3 regions of the Lutispora sp. genome follow, and region 1 is predicted to be linked to each of the others. Evidence: a T-box and tRNA genes for the amino acid it is inferred to sense, from the RefSeq annotation. Region 1 holds a T-box; the other regions hold tRNA genes.
What was found. The T-box of region 1 lies ahead of ACESM9_RS10895 (valine--tRNA ligase). A T-box ahead of a tRNA ligase gene usually reads a tRNA of that ligase, here a tRNA-Val.
Positions count from the first base shown of each region.

Region 2: it encodes a tRNA-Val, which carries the amino acid that the T-box ahead of ACESM9_RS10895 (valine--tRNA ligase) is inferred to sense. The anticodon was not compared.
Region 3: it encodes a tRNA-Val, which carries the amino acid that the T-box ahead of ACESM9_RS10895 (valine--tRNA ligase) is inferred to sense. The anticodon was not compared.

Region 1 is NZ_JAWLCK010000078.1:3,693-11,204, reverse strand. Features, by position in the region: gene ACESM9_RS10915 (polysaccharide deacetylase family protein) at 1-245, opposite strand, end outside; gene ACESM9_RS10910 (small, acid-soluble spore protein, alpha/beta type) at 485-712, shown strand; gene ACESM9_RS10905 (DUF4364 family protein) at 801-1,322, shown strand; gene ACESM9_RS10900 (bifunctional folylpolyglutamate synthase/dihydrofolate synthase) at 1,333-2,634, opposite strand; gene ACESM9_RS10895 (valine--tRNA ligase) at 2,645-5,299, opposite strand; T-box leader at 5,415-5,627, opposite strand; gene ACESM9_RS10890 (CDP-alcohol phosphatidyltransferase family protein) at 5,683-6,201, opposite strand; gene ACESM9_RS10885 (ABC transporter substrate-binding protein) at 6,397-7,401, shown strand.
Region 2 is NZ_JAWLCK010000006.1:9,701-17,212, forward strand. Features, by position in the region: gene ACESM9_RS02020 (aldehyde dehydrogenase family protein) at 1-553, opposite strand, end outside; gene ACESM9_RS02025 (hydroxymethylglutaryl-CoA lyase) at 602-1,516, opposite strand; gene ACESM9_RS02030 (Gfo/Idh/MocA family protein) at 1,736-2,911, opposite strand; gene ACESM9_RS02035 (LysR family transcriptional regulator) at 3,279-4,187, shown strand; tRNA gene ACESM9_RS02040 (tRNA-Thr) at 4,226-4,301, opposite strand; tRNA gene ACESM9_RS02045 (tRNA-Asp) at 4,310-4,386, opposite strand; tRNA gene ACESM9_RS02050 (tRNA-Val) at 4,403-4,478, opposite strand; tRNA gene ACESM9_RS02055 (tRNA-Glu) at 4,487-4,561, opposite strand; tRNA gene ACESM9_RS02060 (tRNA-Lys) at 4,568-4,643, opposite strand; gene ACESM9_RS02065 (NAD(P)/FAD-dependent oxidoreductase) at 4,848-6,257, opposite strand; gene dnaB (replicative DNA helicase) at 6,755-7,512, opposite strand, start outside.
Region 3 is NZ_JAWLCK010000007.1:9,013-14,592, forward strand. Features, by position in the region: gene ACESM9_RS02380 (hypothetical protein) at 119-1,429, shown strand; gene ACESM9_RS02385 (class I SAM-dependent DNA methyltransferase) at 1,444-2,190, shown strand; gene hslO (Hsp33 family molecular chaperone HslO) at 2,209-3,093, shown strand; tRNA gene ACESM9_RS02395 (tRNA-Val) at 3,175-3,250, shown strand; tRNA gene ACESM9_RS02400 (tRNA-Asp) at 3,257-3,333, shown strand; tRNA gene ACESM9_RS02405 (tRNA-Phe) at 3,339-3,414, shown strand; tRNA gene ACESM9_RS02410 (tRNA-Gly) at 3,426-3,500, shown strand; tRNA gene ACESM9_RS02415 (tRNA-Cys) at 3,506-3,579, shown strand; gene ACESM9_RS02420 (DUF6873 family GME fold protein) at 3,803-4,555, shown strand; gene ytxC (putative sporulation protein YtxC) at 4,639-5,547, shown strand.

The DNA.
Region 1 (7,512 bases):
TCCCCAATGCCATGGTACATAAGAATCATTACTTTTCCATTTTCATTAGGTTTTATCTTTTCATAATCTATCTTATTGCTTTCCTCATCTGTCTCATTGCTATCAATATCCTTTTCTTCCTCTACATGCTCAACATCTCCAATAGATGGCTTGTCCACATTTTCTAAATTTTTAATACCAGCATTTGCACAGCTTGATAATAACAAAGATAGTGCTAATAGTATAATAACAGAAACTTTTTTCATTTTTGCCTCCTATATTAACGCTTTAAGAATATTATAACATAGCAAACACAGCAAATCGACAAATTTTGTATCTATTCCAAACTTTAACTACTATTCCATTGAAAATACAGGTTAAATTATTAATTATATGCTTCTTTAAATGATTTTATTCAAAAAAGAAAGAAGTTCTAGTATTTATTTTTTATATCAGGGAAAATTATTATCACAAAGATAAAAAAATAATTTAAGGGGGAATTTAAATGGCATTAGGAAGTGGAAATTATAATAAAGGATTAGAAGTACCAAAGGCCCATCCGGCTTTAGATAATATGAAATATGAGATAGCTGCAGAATTCAATTTACCTGTTTACCAAGGTTCTGAAGACTACTGGGGAAATCTTACAGCAAGAGATTGCGGCAGGGTAGGCGGCGAAATGGTTAAAAGAATGATAGCAATGGCACAAAACCAAATGACAAATCAACAATAAATAAATTATAAAAATCAGACACTGGCTTGTCTGATTTTTATAATTATTATGATATAATTATATAGTAATGTTATTCAGGGGTGATTAGATGAATGGTAATAGCAATGAAATAGCTCTAAATAAACTGATAGTCTTGTTAATATTAAAAGAAATTGATATCCCACTGACAACTGGTCAGATAACAGATATTGTACTAGAAAACAACCTTATAAATTACTTTGATCTTCAACAATGTCTAGTTGAATTGGAAGAATCCAAAATGATTGTTAGATTTGGCAACAAGGAAATGTATAAAGCAACAGAGATGGGGTTAAAAACTGTTGAATTATTTATATCTCGTATTGATAGTAAAATTAGGTCAACTATAGAAAACTACATACTAAAAAATAAAGAAAAAATTAGATTGGAAACTCAAGTTCGGTCAGACATCATAAAAAAGAGCAATACAGAATATATTGTTAATCTAAAAGTTGTAGAAAAGGATATAGAATTGATTAATCTCAGTCTTAATGTAGTATCATCTGAACAAGCTAAGCTAATTTGCTCAAATTGGGAAAACAAATATTATCAGGTCTATGATCAGATAATGAACATATTGATTAAAAAATGAGAATAAGGCACTATGCCTTATTCTCATTTGATATTATATTATATAATTCTCCCACAAGGTATAGGGAACCACATATTACAATTATAGAATTGCTATCATAAACATCTTTTGCCTTTTCAACTGCTTGAGTGATAGAAGATATGGCATGAACCTCCTGGCAGAAGTCTTTAGCTTCCCTAGCTAATTCTTTAGCACTTAGGGCTCTTTCGCTTGCAGGTTCAGTAGCGATAATTACTTTAGCCATAGGAGCTAATAATCTTATACTGTCCCTATGATTTTTATCTTTCAGCATTCCTATTACCATAATAATGTTTCTATCATGAAAATACTTTTCCAATGCTTTAGATAAAGCATGTATACCATCTTCATTATGTGCTCCATCGATAACTATGAGAGGTTCTTTAGAAATAATGCTAAGTCTTCCAAGCCATTTTACATTTTCTATCCCTTTTCGTATGCTGTCTTCGCTTATTCGATATCCCAAATCCCTCAGGTTTATTGCAGCAGTTATTGCAACAGCTGCATTTAGCAATTGATGATCTCCTAATAGCGGTAATTTTATATCTCTATAAATTTCCCCATTATATGAATAGTCCATTATTTGTCCGTCCAAACCAAAACCTCTCTGTAAAACATCTTTTGGCGATACTTTTATACAACTGGTTTGTTGCTCATGACAAACGGCTTCTATGACTCTCTCAGCTTCTTCAAACCTCTGAGGGTATAGTATGGTGGTTTGATTGCTTTTTATTATTCCAGCTTTTTCTAGAGCTATTTTTTCTATGGAATCACCAAGAATATCCATATGGTCATAGCTTATTGATGCTATAACTGAAATAATAGAATCTAAAACATTTGTAGCATCATATCTGCCGCCTAACCCTACTTCAACCACGGCTATATCGATACCCATATCCTTGAAGTATAAAAAGGCAAGAGCTGTCAGAGCTTCAAACTGAGAAGGCCTTTCTTTACCTGCTGCTATCATTTTATCAATATTTTTCTTTATTATAGCAACATAATCGGCAAAAACATTCTCTTCTATCTTCCCACCATTGATGAGATACCTTTCCGTTATACTTTGAAGGTGAGGAGAGATATAGGTGCCTACCCTATATCCCCCTTTCTTCAATATATTGGATATCATTGCAGTGATGGAACCCTTACCATTCGTCCCGGCTATATGAACTGCTTTAATGGCTTTATGTGGGTTGCCTAAAAGCTCCAGAAGATTTTCAATCCTGCTCAGCCCTGGATTACAGCCACCTTTAAGATTCATGTCGATATAAACTAAGGCTTCTTTATAATTCATATTACACCTCTTATTTCAATACTTTAAGGCGTTCTAATACTTTATCCATCAGCTCCATATACTTTTTCTCCTTATCCTTCTCTTCTTGAATTACTTTATCTGGGGCTTTAGCTATAAACTTTTCATTGCTCAATTTACCTCTTACTCTTTCCAATTCCTTATCCAGCTTTTCTTTTTCTTTCATTAGCCTTTCAATTTCTTTTTCTTTATCGATTAAGTCTTCAAGAGGTAAGAATATTTCTGCACCTTCAATTATTATTGAGACTGCATCCTCTGGTATGTCTTTCTTTTCTCCTTTTATAATTACTTCTGACGAATGTGCCAGTTTTTGGATATAGGAACTACCTTCCTCCATGGCATTTCTTACTTCTTCTCTATCAGACACAATTATTGTCTTTGACTTCCTTGAAGGTACAACATTCATCTCTGCTCTTATGTTTCTTATCCCTTTTATAGCCTCCATTATTATTTCCATGTTCTCTTCCTGGGATGCAAAATCCATAGCTTCGTCATATTCAGGCCATCTGCTTATTACAATTGATTCTGATGCTTGGGGGATATGTGAATATATCTCCTCTGTAATAAATGGCATGAATGGATGCAATAGCTTCATAGAATTCTTCAGAACATGTATTAAAGTAGCTTGTGCTACAGACTTATCTTCATCTAAATCAGAGTATAGTCTAGGCTTTACTAGTTCTATATACCAATCGCAGAACTCAAACCAGATAAAATCATAGATTTTTTGTGCGGCTATACCTAGCTCAAATTTCTCCATATTATCTGTAACTTCTTTTATAAGTTTATTGAGTTTGCTTAGAATCCAATAATCTGCAGTAGTAAAATTATCTTTGCTAGAATTGAAAATAGTGTTATAATCCTTGTTCTCATCAGTATTCATTAATACGAATCTTGCTGCATTCCAAATCTTATTAGCAAAGTTGCTGAAGGCTTCTACTCTTTCCCAGAAAAATCTCATATCATTTCCTGGGGAATTACCGGATATTAAATTAAATCTTAATGCGTCAGCACCGTATTTATCTATTACATCCAGTGGGTCAATTCCATTTCCCAAGGACTTGCTCATCTTTCTACCTTCTGCATCTCTCACAATTCCATGTATATAAACATATTTAAAAGGTTCTTTTTTCATGTTCTCCATGGCTGAGAATATCATTCTGGCTACCCAGAAGAATATTATGTCATAGCCAGTTACCAATACGCTGGTTGGATAGAAATATTTCAAATCCTCTGTTTCCTCAGGCCACCCTAATGTTGAAAAAGGCCACAGAGCTGAGCTGAACCAAGTGTCTAATGTGTCTTCATCCTGCTTTAATTCTCCTCCGCATTTTGAGCATTTTTCTGGAGCTTTGTCTGCTACGATTATTTCCCCACAATCCTGACAATAGTATGCAGGTATTCTATGTCCCCACCATAATTGTCTTGATATACACCAATCCTGTATATTCTCCATCCAATTGAAGTAGATTTTAGAGAATCTGTCAGGAACAAACTTGACCCTCCCATCTTCTACAACTTCTATTGCAGGCTCGGCAAGAGGCTTCATCTTAACAAACCACTGCTTAGATAGAATAGGTTCTATTGTTGTGTTGCATCTCTGGCAATGGCCTACGCTATGATCATGATCCTTTATATTTACAAGATAGCCTTGTTCTTCCAAGTCTTTAACTATTTGCTTTCTTGCTTCATATCTATCAAGTCCTGAGTACTTTCCACCAAGCTCATTTATAGTGCCATCATCATTCATTACTCGCGGCATGGGCAGATTGTGACGCAAGCCAACTTCAAAATCATTTGGATCGTGAGCCGGAGTTATCTTAACAGCACCAGTTCCAAATTCCATGTCTACATACTCATCAGCTATTACTGGTATTTCTTTATTCATAAGGGGCAAAATTACTGTCTTGCCTATAAGATGTTTATATCTCTCATCTTCCGGATGAACTGCAACTGCAGTATCACCCAACATAGTCTCAGGTCTTGTGGTTGCAATTTCTATAAAATCATCAGTTCCATTAACAGGGTATTTAATGTGCCAGAAATGTCCCTTTTCATCGTCATATATAGTCTCTATGTCTGATATTGATGTCTTACAACTTGGGCACCAGTTGATTATCCTCTCACCCCTGTAAATCAAGCCCTTCTCATAAAGACTTATAAACACCTTAGATACTGCCTTTGAGCAACCTTCATCCAATGTAAATCTTTCCCTCGTCCAATCGCAGGAGCAACCTAATTTCTTCAGCTGGTTTATGATCCTTCCGCCATATTCTCTCTTCCATTCCCATGCTCTTTCAAGAAATCCGTCTCTTCCAAGATCGTATTTGGTCTTACCTTCCTTTGCGAGGGTTTCAACTATCTTGGCCTCAGTTGCGATACTCGCATGATCTGTTCCTGGAAGCCATAAAGTACTATATCCCTGCATTCTTCTCCATCTTATCAATATATCCTGAATAGTATTGTCCAAAGCATGACCCATATGAAGCTGTCCAGTGATGTTTGGAGGTGGAATCACTATTGTATAAGGCTCTTTATCATAATCTATTTCCGGTGTAAAATATCCATTTTCCACCCACATATGGTATAACTTTTCTTCTACTTGTTTTGGTTCATAAGCTTTGCTTAAATTTTTTGCTTCCTCCATATTATTACCTCCTATTTATTAGCATAATTCATATTTCTTACGATTACTATTATGATGTCTTATACTATTCCCACCCAAAGGTTATATTATAGAAATAAAAAAACCCTCGTCCCAACAAAAGGACGAAGGGTTAGTTCGCGGTACCACCTTAATTCCGGCCATCACCGGCTCTCTACACTATAACGGGCAGACCCGCTTGCATCTACTGAATTCGACACAAGAGCTCCAAAGCTACCTTCAGCTAAATCTTACCTGGAATACCTCCCAGCCTAGGGTATTCTTCTCTGAAAGGTGATTTTCGCTTACTCCTCTTCTTCATAGCATTTAATAATTTTATTTATATCATCAATAATGCATTTTGTCAATATGATTTGCAGAAATTTCTATATTATGCCTTTTACGGATACGAATCTGTAAAAATATATAAAAAGGGATATTATATTTAATAAAACAAAAAGGTTCATTAATAACATGCCGATTGTTAATTCAAGCATTATAGCGAAACCTGAAGCGTAGAATACTAAAGTTGATATTTTTCCATAAATATTTGCTGGTATTACGACATCCTCATTGTTATAGAGAAAATATGCACCAAGAATCATCAGCAGTTCTTTAAATGCCATTACTAGTAGAATCCAAAAACTGATTTTGTTATTCAGGACAAATATAGTCAAAACAGATATAAGCATCATTTTATCTGCCAGTGGGTCCAAAACTGTACCTAATTTAGTTACCATATTGAATTTTCTAGCTATATATCCGTCTAATATGTCTGTTAGAGCAGAGAATAGAAAAATAAAAAAAGCTACTGTTTCACCATTCTTCGGCATATATAAATAGCTATATATCATGGGAGGCACCAAACCTATTCTTATGGATGTCAGCACATTAGGTGTAATCATAGCCTCAACCCCTATCTTTAAAAATTTCTATCAAATATATTTTTTCCAATAAAGCTTTCTTTATTAAGTCTCTTATTAACATTATATGCAATAACCTTCTCAAAAACCAACCAAGACCATTATTCCTTAGACAAGCACAATCAAAATTTCTAGGAATAGACTGTAAATGATAAATATATTCTTAGGAGTGATTGTATGAAGACCACAAAAAAATTGCTTTGCTTCATCATGATTTTAGCACTCGGTTTATCATGGCTTACAGGCTGCAGCAAAAGCGAATTGACAACTATCAGACTCAATGAGGTTGTTCGGTCAATTTTTTATACTCCTCATTATGTGGCAATAAACAAAGGATTCTTTGAAGAGGAAGGAATAAAAATCGAATTGACCACAGGTCAGGGTGCAGATAAAACTATGACAGCCTTGCTCGCAGGTGAATGTGATATAGGCTTTGCAGGACCTGAAGCCTGCATATATGTCTATAATCAGGGCAAGGAAGATCATGCAGTTATATTTGCCCAGCTGACTAAATGCGACGGTTCATTTTTGGTGGCTAGAGAGCCAGATCCGAACTTTGACTGGAAAAATACTGTAGGTAAAACTATAATCGGTGGCAGGCCAGGAGGAGTTCCCCAAATGACCCTTGAATATGTACTGAAAAAGAATGGCTTAACCCCCGGAAAAGATGTTGAGATGATAACAAACCTCCAATTCACAGCTACAGCTGGAGCCTTTAAAGGAGGTATGGGTGATTATGTTGCTCTTTTTGAACCTACAGCATCAATGCTGGAAAAAGAAAATGCAGGCAGTATAGTTGCTTCAATCGGTGAAGATAGCGGATTAATCGCCTATACAGCATATTTTGCTAAAAAGAGCTATATTGAAAAGAATTCAGACATTATTCAACGCTTTACCAATGCGTTATATAAGGGACAATTATGGGTTCAGAATAATAAAGCAGAAGATATTGCAAGAGAAATAAAGTCTTTCTTCCCAGATGCTGATGATGATATATTAGTTACTGTTATAAACAGATATAAAGAAATAGATGCATGGAACAATACCCCAATCTCCATCCCAGAATCCTTTGAATTGCTGCAGGATGTTATGGAAACTGCCGGCGAACTGGATAAGAGAGTCGATCATAGCGTATTATTTGATGACAGATTTGCTGAAGAAGCAGTAAAAAACATTAAATAGGTCGTAACATTTTGGGATTTGTATAATAATATGTTACTGGGACAAGAGATATGTCCCAGTAAAACCCAATACCATATGACCTCCTTAGGTAGGGGTAGCACAAGTTGCTGC
Region 2 (7,512 bases), on a different contig from region 1:
CAAGAATCTGGATTAGGTCTTCCGGTGCGCCTACCTGTCTTAAGCCTTCACGCATAAGCTCAATTGTTCGTCCTCCTGTCTTAGCTGCTCTGGGATGAGGCGAGAAAATTATAGCGTTTCGTGCTTTAAGTGCATATATAGCATTACCTGCAGGTGTCAGGTCTGGATTGGTAGCTGGAATAACACAGGCAATAACTCCTACAGGCTTTCCATACTTAACTATACCCTTCTCTGGTATTTCTTCTATGATACCTACACTCTTCTGACGAAGTGCATCCCTCAGCACGCCTCTAATCTTGTATTTCTTGTTCTCACGGGTTACAGGATCACCCATTCCGCTTTCCTCTATGCTCATTTTAACCAGTTCTTTAAATGTCTGAGTATTTGCTACTTTCCATGCTATAGCTCTGATGGTGCGGTCAACTTCCTCCTGGCTCCATTTTTCAAATATCTTTTGTGCAGCATCAGCCCTTGCAAACTTTTCTTCTATCTCATCTATCTGATCCTGAGTAAGCTTTGCATAGACTTCATCCATTGAATTCATCCTGCTCATATTAATTCCCCCTAATCAAATGTTTTTCCTTTATATATGTGCGTTGGTTTATTTTTTAATTAAATCCTTCGAACGGCCGGCCTTAAGTATATAGGAATCAGTGTCATGGCCTATCATTTGCCTTACCTTCTTAGAAATCTCTATTAACTTAATAATATCGATACCTGTTTCTATTCCCATCTCATCCATCATATGTACCACATCCTCGGATGATACATTCCCCGCCGCTCCAGGAACAAAAGGACAACCACCCAAGCCGCAGAAGGAAGAGTCAAATTGAGTTATGCCTGCCTGCATTGCAGCCAGGATATTGGCCATAGCCATACCTCTCGTATTATGGAAATGCAGCCACCATTTCACCTGTGGATAGCGCTCATGCATTTTGTTGCACATTTCATAAACCTGATTTGGCACAGCCATTCCAGATGCATCCGACAGGGATATTTCAGTTACTCCCACATTCAAGTATGCTTCAACTATACTCTGTACATCATCTAGTGGTATATTGCCTTCCCATGGAGAACCAAAGGGCATGGATATAGATCCGGATACCTCAATTTCATGTTGTGATGCAATATCAACAATTTCCTTAAAGCCTGCAACACTTTGTTCAGGTGTCATGTTCAAATTTGCCAGATTATGTCCCCGGCTTGCTGATACATTAAGCTTGACCTTGCGGCACCCGCAGTTTATTGCTCTTTCTATACCTTTTTTATTGGCAATCAATGCCCTAAGCTCTACGCCATCAATTTTATTCAAATGCTTGTAAAGCTCATCGGTATCTGCCATTTGAGGTACTGCCTTTGGACTCATAAATGAACCCAATTCAATTACTTTGAAACCGGCATCTATAAGATCATTGGCTATCTCCAGCTTTTCTTCAGTTTGCAATATCTTGGCTTCATTCTGCAAACCATCCCGAAGGCCAACTTCACAAATAGTTACCTTTGATGGAAGGTTCATGCTTTTCCCCCCTTGTTAATTAACTAAATATTTTTTATTTTAATTTAATTCTAAATAACATTTATTTGGCTGTCTAATACCGGTTTTGTATAACTTGATAGAAATTCTCTATGATTTGTCTAAGCTTTCGTATTAGATAATTGGCTTTTATGCCAATGTAGTTTTAAACGCTTTGATGGCTGGTGCATGTATTACTCTTTAGTTTCAAATCAATTCAAGCTATAGTTCAATCTTTCTTCCTTCGCTTGCAGATTGGTATGCTGCATATATGACTTTTATAGCTTCGTAAGCTAAATCAAAACCAGAAACAGGTTTTCTGCCATAAGCTACAGATTCAACAAAGTCCTGCAATTCATATACATACCCCCGTAGTATTTCATCGCATACAAATAAGTTATTCCAACCTGTTTTTTCTGGAAGCATTTCTGAAAACTCCACGTTTTCTAAACCTTCTTGATCCAGGAAGTAAGCCTTAAGATTATCTGCAGGAGTTATGTTGCACATTAATGTTCCGTCATTTGCATAGATTTCGATATAATTTTTAGTCCCTCCCAATACATTATCACTGGCTATTACAATAGCTTTTGTATTATCAGAAAAAGTTAATGTTACATTTGCAAATTCTTCAACATCGTATGGTTTACTTGTTAAATGTCTTTTTTCATATTGGGTAAGATTAGAGCTAGTATTGCCCATATCAGCCGTTACACTAACCACATCAATTTTTTCGTTCCTTGCAGCAGCTTCAACTTGCTTCAACCACAATATCCCTGTTAGTGGATGAGACCCAATCCTTATAAGGGATCCACCGCCAGTTTTGTCCCATTGCCCTGCAACTGGTGATGAAGACCCTCTTAAGCTTTCTTCACCTTTCATGAGCAAAATTTTACTCTTTTTATTTCTAATAATCTCTGCAGCCTTTGTAACCGCAGGACAATAAACATAGTTCTCCGCATACATAAACAACTTGTCACTTTTATCAACTACTTTTTTTAGTTCTTCGATCTGCTCAATAACCTTTTTATACATCTTTGCTTTAGAGACTTTTATTCCTATAGGTTTTTCATCATCTTCTTCTCCGAAATAACCAGTCAATGGTTTTTCACAGATAACATGCTTTCCAGCTTTCAGAGCTCTCATTGTTATATCTACATGGGACATGGGAGGAGTACAAATATCAACTATATCTATTTCCGGATCATTGAGTATATCTTCTATATTCCTTGATACATTCTCAATTCCATAATTATTGGCTAATTTCTGTGCCTTTTCCAAATCATAGGCATCTACTACCGTTTTGATCTTCACAGGCACTTTGCTGACCTTTCTATAACCATTTGCATGCAAAACTCCTCCGTAACCTGAGCCTATTAATGCAATATTTATGGTTTTCATATTGAATCCCTTCCTTCAATATATAATCTTTTTATTGTGAGTTTTAGAATGTTATTTTTAATAGAATAAATAATCATTTTTTTCATCTGGTCGTTCTCTGTGTTATGACGAGTCTTAAAGCAGATAAGCAATTTGGAGAAGAATTATGTGAAAGGCCATTAATCATAGTCTTTTTTATTTGCTCACATGTAACTTTTCCTAGTTATAGGCAGTCACTGATTTATCAATTGTATAAATATTATTTATTTTATAATAATTATATGTCCCTTTTCCTTGACTGTCTAATACTTGTTTTATATAATTTAATAAAAGTTCTCTATGATTTAATTATGCTGTTATAACTTTCAACTCCACAGGAGGTGATATTATGACCTTACAGCAATTGAGATATTTTGTTGAAACAGCACGTACACTGCATTTTACTAAAGCAGCTGAGAATCTCAATATATCTCAACCCAGCCTCAGTTATGCAATTTCCCAACTAAGCAAGAGATTAGGTGTACCACTTTTTAAAAAGGAAGGTATAAATGTTTCATTGACAGAATACGGTGAAGCCTTTCTCCCATATGCTGAAAGTGCTCTTAACATACTTGTCCAGGGCGAAGCCCAGCTTAATAAAATGTATTATCCTTCAAACGGGAACATCAATCTAGGATACATCTACTCTGTCAGCTTTGATGCAATTCCACAATTAATCGATGAATTCTACATCTATAGGGGTAACCGTAATATTAGTTTCAGTTTCCAGGTTAATATAACTGAGTTCCTAATGAAAAAGCTGATAGAAGGCTCCCTTGATGTTGTCATGGCTCCGTGTAGTGGAGTAGTTAACGAGTGCATCGAATCTATCCCTTTATTTGAACAGGAGCTCTATCTTGTTGTATACAATAGTCATCCTTTAGCAAAGTATACATCAGTCACAATAGATGATTTTAAGAATGAAAGATTCATAATGATCAAAAAAGGAACTGATCTATTCTATCAAACCAATTCCTTATTCAAAAAATACAATATAATCCCAAACATCTTTTTTGAAGTTGACGAATGCAACTCTATGGCTTCTTTTGTAGGAGCACAGCTTGGAATAGCTATTATGCCTAAAATACCTGCCCTCGACAGCTATAAGGTAACTGCTATTCCCTTTCAAGATAGAACAGTAAACAGGACTATCAGGATTTTCTGGAATAATAGCATACAGCATTCTCATGCTCTCAAAAGCTTCCTGAACTTTTGCAAATCATTCAGGTCAAATAAAAGTGCTGTCAATAATACATAAAAAAAACACTGCAATTACTTGCAGTGTTATCTTTCATATGGAGCTGGTGAACGGAATCGAACCGCCAACCTGCTGATTACAAGTCAGCTGCTCTGCCAATTGAGCTACACCAGCCTACTTAATGGCGACCCAGAACGGGCTCGAACCGTCGACCTCCAGCGTGACAGGCTGGCATTCTAACCAACTGAACTACTGGGCCGAATAAAATTTTAAAATGGTGGGCACAATAGGGCTCGAACCTATGACCCTCTGCTTGTAAGGCAGATGCTCTCCCAGCTGAGCTATGCGCCCAATTATAATGGTGACCCGTAGGGGAATCGAACCCCTGTTACCGCCGTGAAAGGGCGATGTCTTAACCGCTTGACCAACGGGCCATTTGATGGTGATCCACCGGAGAGTCGAACTCCGGACACCATGATTAAAAGTCATGTGCTCTACCTACTGAGCTAGTGGATCCTCTGTGAGTGTTAGCGCTCACATTTATACATTCTACATGTTTCAAACCATTTTGTCAACATTATTTTTATATTTTTTTATTGCCAATTTTATGTTGAGTTAATGCGTTTTTTAACATGCAGTATTAAGTGAGATAATGATATTATAATTGGATTTTTAATTTTTTGCAATGGCAAATCTTTGTTTTTATATACAAAATTATCATTAAAGCTTACTAATTATATCTCTTGCCACAACTATGCCGGTTACAGAGGCTTGCATAAGCCCTCTGGTAATACCTGCTCCATCACCTATTGTATAAAGGTTTTTAACTGAAGTTTCAAATTTATTATTAACCTGTACCTTGCTAGAATAAAACTTACATTCTACACCATATAGAAGAGTATTCTTTGAATATAGACCAGGTGCTATATTGTCAAATGCCTTCATTGCTTCTATGATGGATACCAGATATCTATGAGGCAATACATAACTTAAATCTCCAGGCACTGCATTTTTCATAGTTGGTATAGTTGTAGACTTCTTCAATCTATCCCTATCTGTTCGTCTTCCCTGAAGCAAATCTCCAAGTCTTTGAACTAGTATACCACCGCCTGTCAACATATTTGCCAGCCTTGCTACATATTTACCATACTCAATGGGCTCTTTGAAAGGTTCTGTAAATCTTGTTGAAACTAACATGGCAAAATTAGTATTATCAGTTTTAAGGCTGTCATCTGCATAGCTATGGCCATTTACTAAAGCTAGACCGCCTTCATAATTTTCTTGAGATACCACTCCGCCTGGATTCATACAGAATGTTCTTACTTTGTTGTCAAAAGTATCTGAATAATAAACAAGCTTGGCCTCATAGAGATCCTTTGTAAGATGATCCATAATGCTATTAGGAACTTCTACTCTTACTCCTATATCAACTGCATTGTTAGCAGTTTTTATTGAAAGTTTTCTAGTTTGTTCAGAAAGCCATTCAGCGCCTCCCCTGCCAGGAGCTGCAACAATATATTCTCCTTCAATAACTATTGTTTCCTTACCTTTTATATTTATTGTTACAGATTTTGCTATGCTGTTTTCCTCATTTATATCTACTACTGTTGTCAATTCAGAGAAATCAACCTTTGGATTCTCTACCAGGTATTTATACATGCCTTCCAAAACATAATAAGCTTTTTCTGTGCCTAGATGTCTTACTGGACAGGGAATCAGCTGTATATTATGTCTCGAAGCTTCATATTTTACATCATCAATCTTTTTACTGTTTAAACCATGAACTTCACTTTGAGCTCCAAAGTCTAAATAGATGGAATCTGCATAGTTTATCAATTCCTTTGCTTCATCTTCTGTCATGTAATCGGTAATATTGCCACCGACCTCAGGACTTAAAGACAGCTTACCGTCACTAAAGGCTCCTGCTCCTGACCAACCAAAAGTAATACCACAAGGGTCACAGCTCACACATCTGCCTATGCTTCTTGCCGGACATTTCCTCTGAGACAAAGTCCTACCTTTATCCAAAATAAGTATGTCTAAATCCTTGTTGTTATTTACCAACTCAAGAGCCGTAAATATACCTGCCGGACCAGCACCTATTATGATGACATCATATTTATTTTTCATAAATTTCACCCTTTATTCATCAGTATATTTTTTCTGCCTTTGTGTATAAGCATAATGTTTACATAGAAGCCTTTCTTATATTAACAGATGTGTATTATAGAGTCAACTTGTGTACAACTTATTAACAACCATCACTTATTATTCATAATATTATTTTATTCTATATATCTATTTTTGACTACTAATAGATTATTATGTCATCAACCGATAACACGTTTCAACATATATTATGTTAATTTGTCATATTTTATCATATTAGTTGAATATTCTGTATTTTCTTGTTTCCCTAATTCTTGATTTTCGAATCCACATTATCCACATTATCCACAGAGATATGCACATATGTTCGAATAGCCTTTTGTATATATGTAATTTCAATGGATGTAGAATCGGCATTTTTGACTTTATTCAAGTTATCCACTTGTTACATAAAATATTGTGGATAACTTAAGAGTAAGACATGACACGGAGTAAAAAAAACCGCGAATATCGCGGTTTTACAACTTTGCTTTATCTGCAAACTTAGTAAACTGTCCCAACCATACCAATTCTACAACACCGGTAGGGCCGTTTCTCTGCTTTGCTATTATAACTTCTCCTATGTTCTTTTTTTCTGTATCAGGATGATAGTATTCATCCCTATAAAGGAATATAACCACATCTGCATCCTGCTCGATGGCACCCGACTCTCTTAAATCAGATAATATTGGCCTGTGATCTGCTCTCATTTCAGGTGCACGGCTAAGCTGAGACAAAGCCACTACCGGTACATCCAGTTCACGAGCCAATGCTTTTAGGGATCTGGATATATCGGAGACTTCCTGTTGCCTGCTGTCATATTTACTGCTGCCGGACATGAGCTGTAGATAGTCTATGGCTATCAAGCCTAAACCATGCTCTATTTTCAATCTTCGGCATTTTGCTCTCATCTCAGTAATAGATATTGCAGGAGTATCATCTATGAATATGGGTTTATCAGCAAGTACCCCCATTGCTCTGGCAAGCTTTATCCATTCATCTTCCGTTATATCTCCTGTCCTAAGTCTATGTGCATCTATCAATGCTTCTGCACAGAGAAGCCTTTGTGAAAGCTGCTCCTTTGACATTTCTAATGAAAATATAGCCACAGGAATGTTTTCCCTCACAGCCGCATGTTGCACCAGGTTCATCATAAGCGCTGATTTACCCATAGATGGTCTTGCTGCAATCAATATAAGGTCTGATCTTTGCAAGCCCGACAGCTTCTGGTCCAAGT
Region 3 (5,580 bases), on a different contig from region 1:
TCATGTCAATATTAGTTACCAAATATTTATTACAAATAAGTCTTATAGTCAATTGTATATTTAAGCTTATTATTGTAAAATCAATTATAGTAATATCTTTGTTAGGGAGGTGGCATTTTTGAGAGGAAAACCTATCACTGGAATATCAATACTATTGGCTATTATTATGATTTGCACTTTTTCGACTACGCTGGCGGATGAAGAAAATATTTGGAATGGCTACGATGTGCAAATACTTAACACCTACGACATTCAGTTGGTAGGACAGAACTCGGCAATTGAAATTAATGAGGACAAGCTGATTTATAATGGGGAGTATGTTATAAAAAACTTGACTCAAAATACTTTGGAGGCAATACTGGGTCTACCTTCAAATAATCTGGAGAATATACAAATAACTGAAAAGGGTAACCCAGTTAAATACTATAACAGAAATAAAAGCTATATCCAGGATAGATATCCTTCAGATACTTTACCTAATGCTTCGAAATGGCATACAGCCAGCCTATGGTTCAAAGCTAATGAAACTAAAGTTATTAATGTAAGGTATGAAAGCAAGCTTAAAAACGACAGCAAGGGAATGTATAGCATCAGATATCATAAGAATAAAGATCTTGTGTACTCAGATGCATCTACTATTGTACTTTCACTATATGATTTTTATCCATACAATGTTTTAGATACAATTGGAATTACAGAAGAGAAGACAGTATTAAGTGGCAATAAAAGACTTACAATGGAAGTAAATAAAGGCAGCGAGATACTTGGTTTAGATTATGAACTGGTTGATAAGCTGTCCGTTGATAGATTTGATTTCAGTTCCGATAAGAAGCTCAAAAATATTGCAGCTTCTTTTAGAAAGAAAGACTACGAATCTGTAAATACTCTATGTGATGAATATCTTAACAATCCAACAGATCCAACTTTTAATTCAAACCAGATTAAATATATAAAAGCCGAAGCTTATAGAAAACAGGCAGATTTCTCTAAATATGTGGAGTATATTAAGGACTTGAATTATAATATGTTGTATCCAAGCAGACTAAAATATAAGATATTATATGATTTAGATCAGACCATAGAAAAGGATGTATCAGATTTAGAGCTGTTGGATATTATGAAAACTTTACAAACTCAAGCAAAAGAAGATAATGAATATATCAACAAATGGATGGAGACAGCCGGAAAGAATTATATAGAAGTTGTTGAAATTATTGAACAGGAAAGACCTGAGCAAAATGTTGAAAAAGAGAGTATTATAGATAAGACTATTGCATTATTTAAGCTGGAGAGCTTGATGGAGAAAATTAAAGGTTTTAAATATCTTTCAATTATCTTTATTGTAATTTCTTTTATAACGGGATACTTGTTAGGCAGAAGAAAAAAGAAAAGAAAGAACACTATTTCATACTATAAATTTCACAGATAAGGAAGTAATGTCTTATGACTTGTTATGAGAACTTTGCCCAAATATATGACACATTGATGGATGAAGTGGACTATGAGAAATGGGCAGAATACTTACATCATATAATTAAATCTAAAGGTATAACTCCAAATTATGTCTTAGATTTGGCATGTGGAACCGGTAATATAACAATACCTATGTCCAGGCTTGGTTATAATCTATGGGGAATAGATGCATCAGAGCAAATGCTTTCAATAGCTGAGAATAAAGCTAGAATGTATGGAGAAAAAATCAGATTTTTGAGACAAGACATGAGAAATCTGACATTAACAAGGAAATTTGACGCAGCCCTTTGCGCTTGTGATGGAATAAATTATATAACTGACAAAAATGAACTCACTAAAGTTTTTCAAGGAGTTAACAAAATCTTGAATCCTGGCGGAATTTTTATATTTGATATAAGTAGCTTCCATAAACTTAAGAGAATAATAGGTGATAACACTTTTATTGAAGAGAAAAATGGGGTCTTTTATAGCTGGGAGAATGAGTTCGATGTCAATTCTTCAATTGTAACCATGAGGTTGAATTTTTTCGTACCTGATGGCACACTATATAGAAGAATAGAGGAGATTCATATTCAAAAAGCTTATAAAATTGAGGAAATATATGAAATTTTAAAAGAGACAGATTTCAACGAAATTGAAGCTTTGGATGAATTCAAATATACTCAAGCCAATGAAAAAAGTGAAAGAATATTTTTTATAGCTAAAAAGTGTCAATAGGACAAAATAGGAGGTAAAATGAAAGACATATTATTAAGATGTACCAGTGCAGATGGGAGTATAAGATTATTGTGCTGTACAACAATAAACATTGTTGAAGAAGCTAGATTGATACACAACACCTACCCTGTTACAACCGCAGCTTTAGGGCGTATGTTAACTGCTGGTAGCATGATGGGAACCATGTTGAAATCTGAAAAAGATAAGATAACATTACAAATAAATGGAAAAGGACCTGCCGGGAGCATTATTGTTGTATCAGATATAACAGGTGATGTTAGAGGTTATATAGCTAATCCATTTGTAGATTTGCCATTAAATGATAAAGGAAAGCTAGATGTTGGAGGAGCTGTAGGTAGAAACGGCATTTTTACTGTCATAAAGGATTTAGGCTTAAAGGAGCCTTATATTGGTCAGGTACCAATTGTAAATGGTGAGATTGGAGAGGATATAGCTTCTTATTTTGCCTCTTCTGAGCAAACACCTACAGCTGTGGCATTGGGTGTCAGAATCGCTATTAACGGCAATGTAGATTCAGCAGGTGGTTTTATTGTGCAAGTAATGCCACAAGCTGATGATAATACAATAGATCTATTAGAAAAAAATGTTACAAGCATCAATTCAGTAACTGATATTATTGCTGATGAGGGAATTGAAGGTCTAGTACAGATTATAATGAAGGATATTGAATATACAATTCATGAAAGAAAAGAGATAAGATATAGGTGTAATTGTAATAGAGCCAGGTTGGAAAAAGCGCTAGTTGCTATAGGAGTAGAAGATTTAAAAGAATTAATCGAGGAACAAGGTCAAGCAGAATTGATATGCCACTTCTGCAATAAAAAATACTTATTTAATAAAGAGGAACTTCAAGATATATTGAAAAAAGCAATACAAGTTTAAGCCATTTAGCTAATTTATAAATTTTTTAACTTGACTTTGAAGCAACTATGCTGTATACTAAATCTTGTCGTTAGAGACGATGGGCGCATAGCTCAGCTGGGAGAGCATCTGCCTTACAAGCAGAGGGTCATAGGTTCGAGCCCTATTGTGCCCACCATCAAATGGCCCAGTAGTTCAGTTGGTTAGAATGCCAGCCTGTCACGCTGGAGGTCGACGGTTCGAGCCCGTTCTGGGTCGCCATTTGAGCCTTGGTAGCTCAGTCGGTAGAGCAGAGGACTGAAAATCCTCGTGTCGGTGGTTCGATTCCGCCCCAAGGCACCATTTAACTAAATGCGGGTGTAACTCAGTGGTAGAGTGTCACCTTGCCAAGGTGAAAGTCGCGAGTTCGAATCTCGTCACCCGCTCCATATAAGGCGACATAGCCAAGTGGTAAGGCAGAGGACTGCAAATCCTTTATCCCCGGTTCAAATCCGGGTGTCGCCTCCATAATTAGATAATATTATTGAAATACTTCTCCTAGGAGAAGTATTTTTTTATAATAATTCAAAGGTGAGTCTAAATTAGTGTTAACTTAACCTTATGAATTTAAAGAAAGACTTCCTTGATTCCTATAATATTCCAATTAGAAACCATCTTTATATGAAAATGCTATTATAAGTTTAAAATAATGAAACAATAAAATTATTATGTTTTACAAGGTGGAGCGAAAATGAGCATATTTATTGAAAACCCCAACCTTCCTATAGATAAAGTAAAAACTGTTATATTGGATTATAGGGTAGATGGTGAAATTTTATCAAAATTATTATATATGGATATAGATATAATAAAGACAGAAAGATGCAATGAATTATACGAGGCGATAAATGGACATCCTGATATATTGATTCATCATATAGGAGGAAACTCTTTGGTCATTGCACCAAACATATATGATAAAGTTGCCGGGAGGTTTTTTAAAAAAGGATTTGCATTGACAAAAGGTGCTACATGGCTACAAAGAAACTATCCAGAAAATATAGCATATAATGTATTAAGAATGGGCAAATTTGCTTTCCATAATACAAAGTACACAGATCCAGAAATCATTAAGCTGTATGAGAAATACGAAGTAGAATTGATTCATGTTAATCAGGGTTATACTAAATGTTCTGTTTGCATCGTAGATGAACATTCTGTAATAACTCATGATATAGGAGTAGCTAGAGTATTAGAAAAGTATGGGATAGAAGTGCTTATTATAGAGCCTGGTGATATTGATATAGTTGGATTAGATTATGGCTTTATTGGCGGTTCTTCAGGTTTGATTTCAAGAAATGTTATAGCTTTTACAGGAAGCATGAAGGAAATGAAAAGCTATAATAAAATTGTGGAGTATATAGCTTTAAAAGGTATTGATATCAAAATACTCAGCAATAAGAAAATCATGGACATTGGTTCAATAATGCCTATAAGCTATTGAAGTTCAAAGCTTTTGGGCTGATTAGGCCATTGAATAATTGTTTTAGTAACACAAATAATACTTAACAGGAAGGAGTTGAGCAGATGTACTTAACAACCATTGCTGTTAGAAATAATGATGAAAAGATTAAGAATCATATCTTTTCAGGCCTTGAATCCATTAGTAATGAAGATATGCGCATCACACATGAAGAATATACAGCAGGAGATACAGTTTTTATAAGATGCGGATTAAAGGAAGGCTTTATGTCAAAATTAATAGAAAACAGATCCAGTGAAGACTTTAAATATTCGCTTGCTCAAGTGTTGTGTGATGTTATTATAGATAATTATGAAACTAAAATATTGAGAAAGATAATAAAAGAGTATTATCTATATTTGACAGAATATGAGAGAGAATTAATCTATGAGTCAACCATAAAACTTCTTGCTGCAGAAGATGGATATAGAGATGGTTTTTATGGTCAAACCAGACGAACTAGAATTATAAGAAAAATATTGAACTATCTGAAGTCAGAGAACTTCATAATTATAGATGGCTTTGTAAATTTCAGATTGAATGACTATATAAAAGAGCTGGCAGATTTGGTGGAAAGATCAGTGGAAGAATATATTGCCGAGAGGGAATATAATGAATTTATAAAACTTCTAAGATATTTTGTGGAGATTCAAGAATGCAAAGTAGATATTGTAAATGTTGTTCCTATAGATAAAGGCGGTTATATATTGATTGATAGCAAGAATAGTCCTATTAATTGTGAATGCTTTGAAGAACTGAGAGCTGAAATTGGAGACAATGATATAAGTCTAGATGATCTTCTCATAAGCACACTAATCACTATAGCTCCAAATAAGGTTATCATTCATGATTGCCAGAATTTCAAAAATAAAGAACTTTTCAGAACTATCACCAATATATTCTACGATAGGATAGAGCTATGCAGAGGGTGTGATCTTTGCGGCATATTAAAGGTAAATAAGGAATTAAATTGATGAATTATGTCACCTGTTTATATGTTATAATTA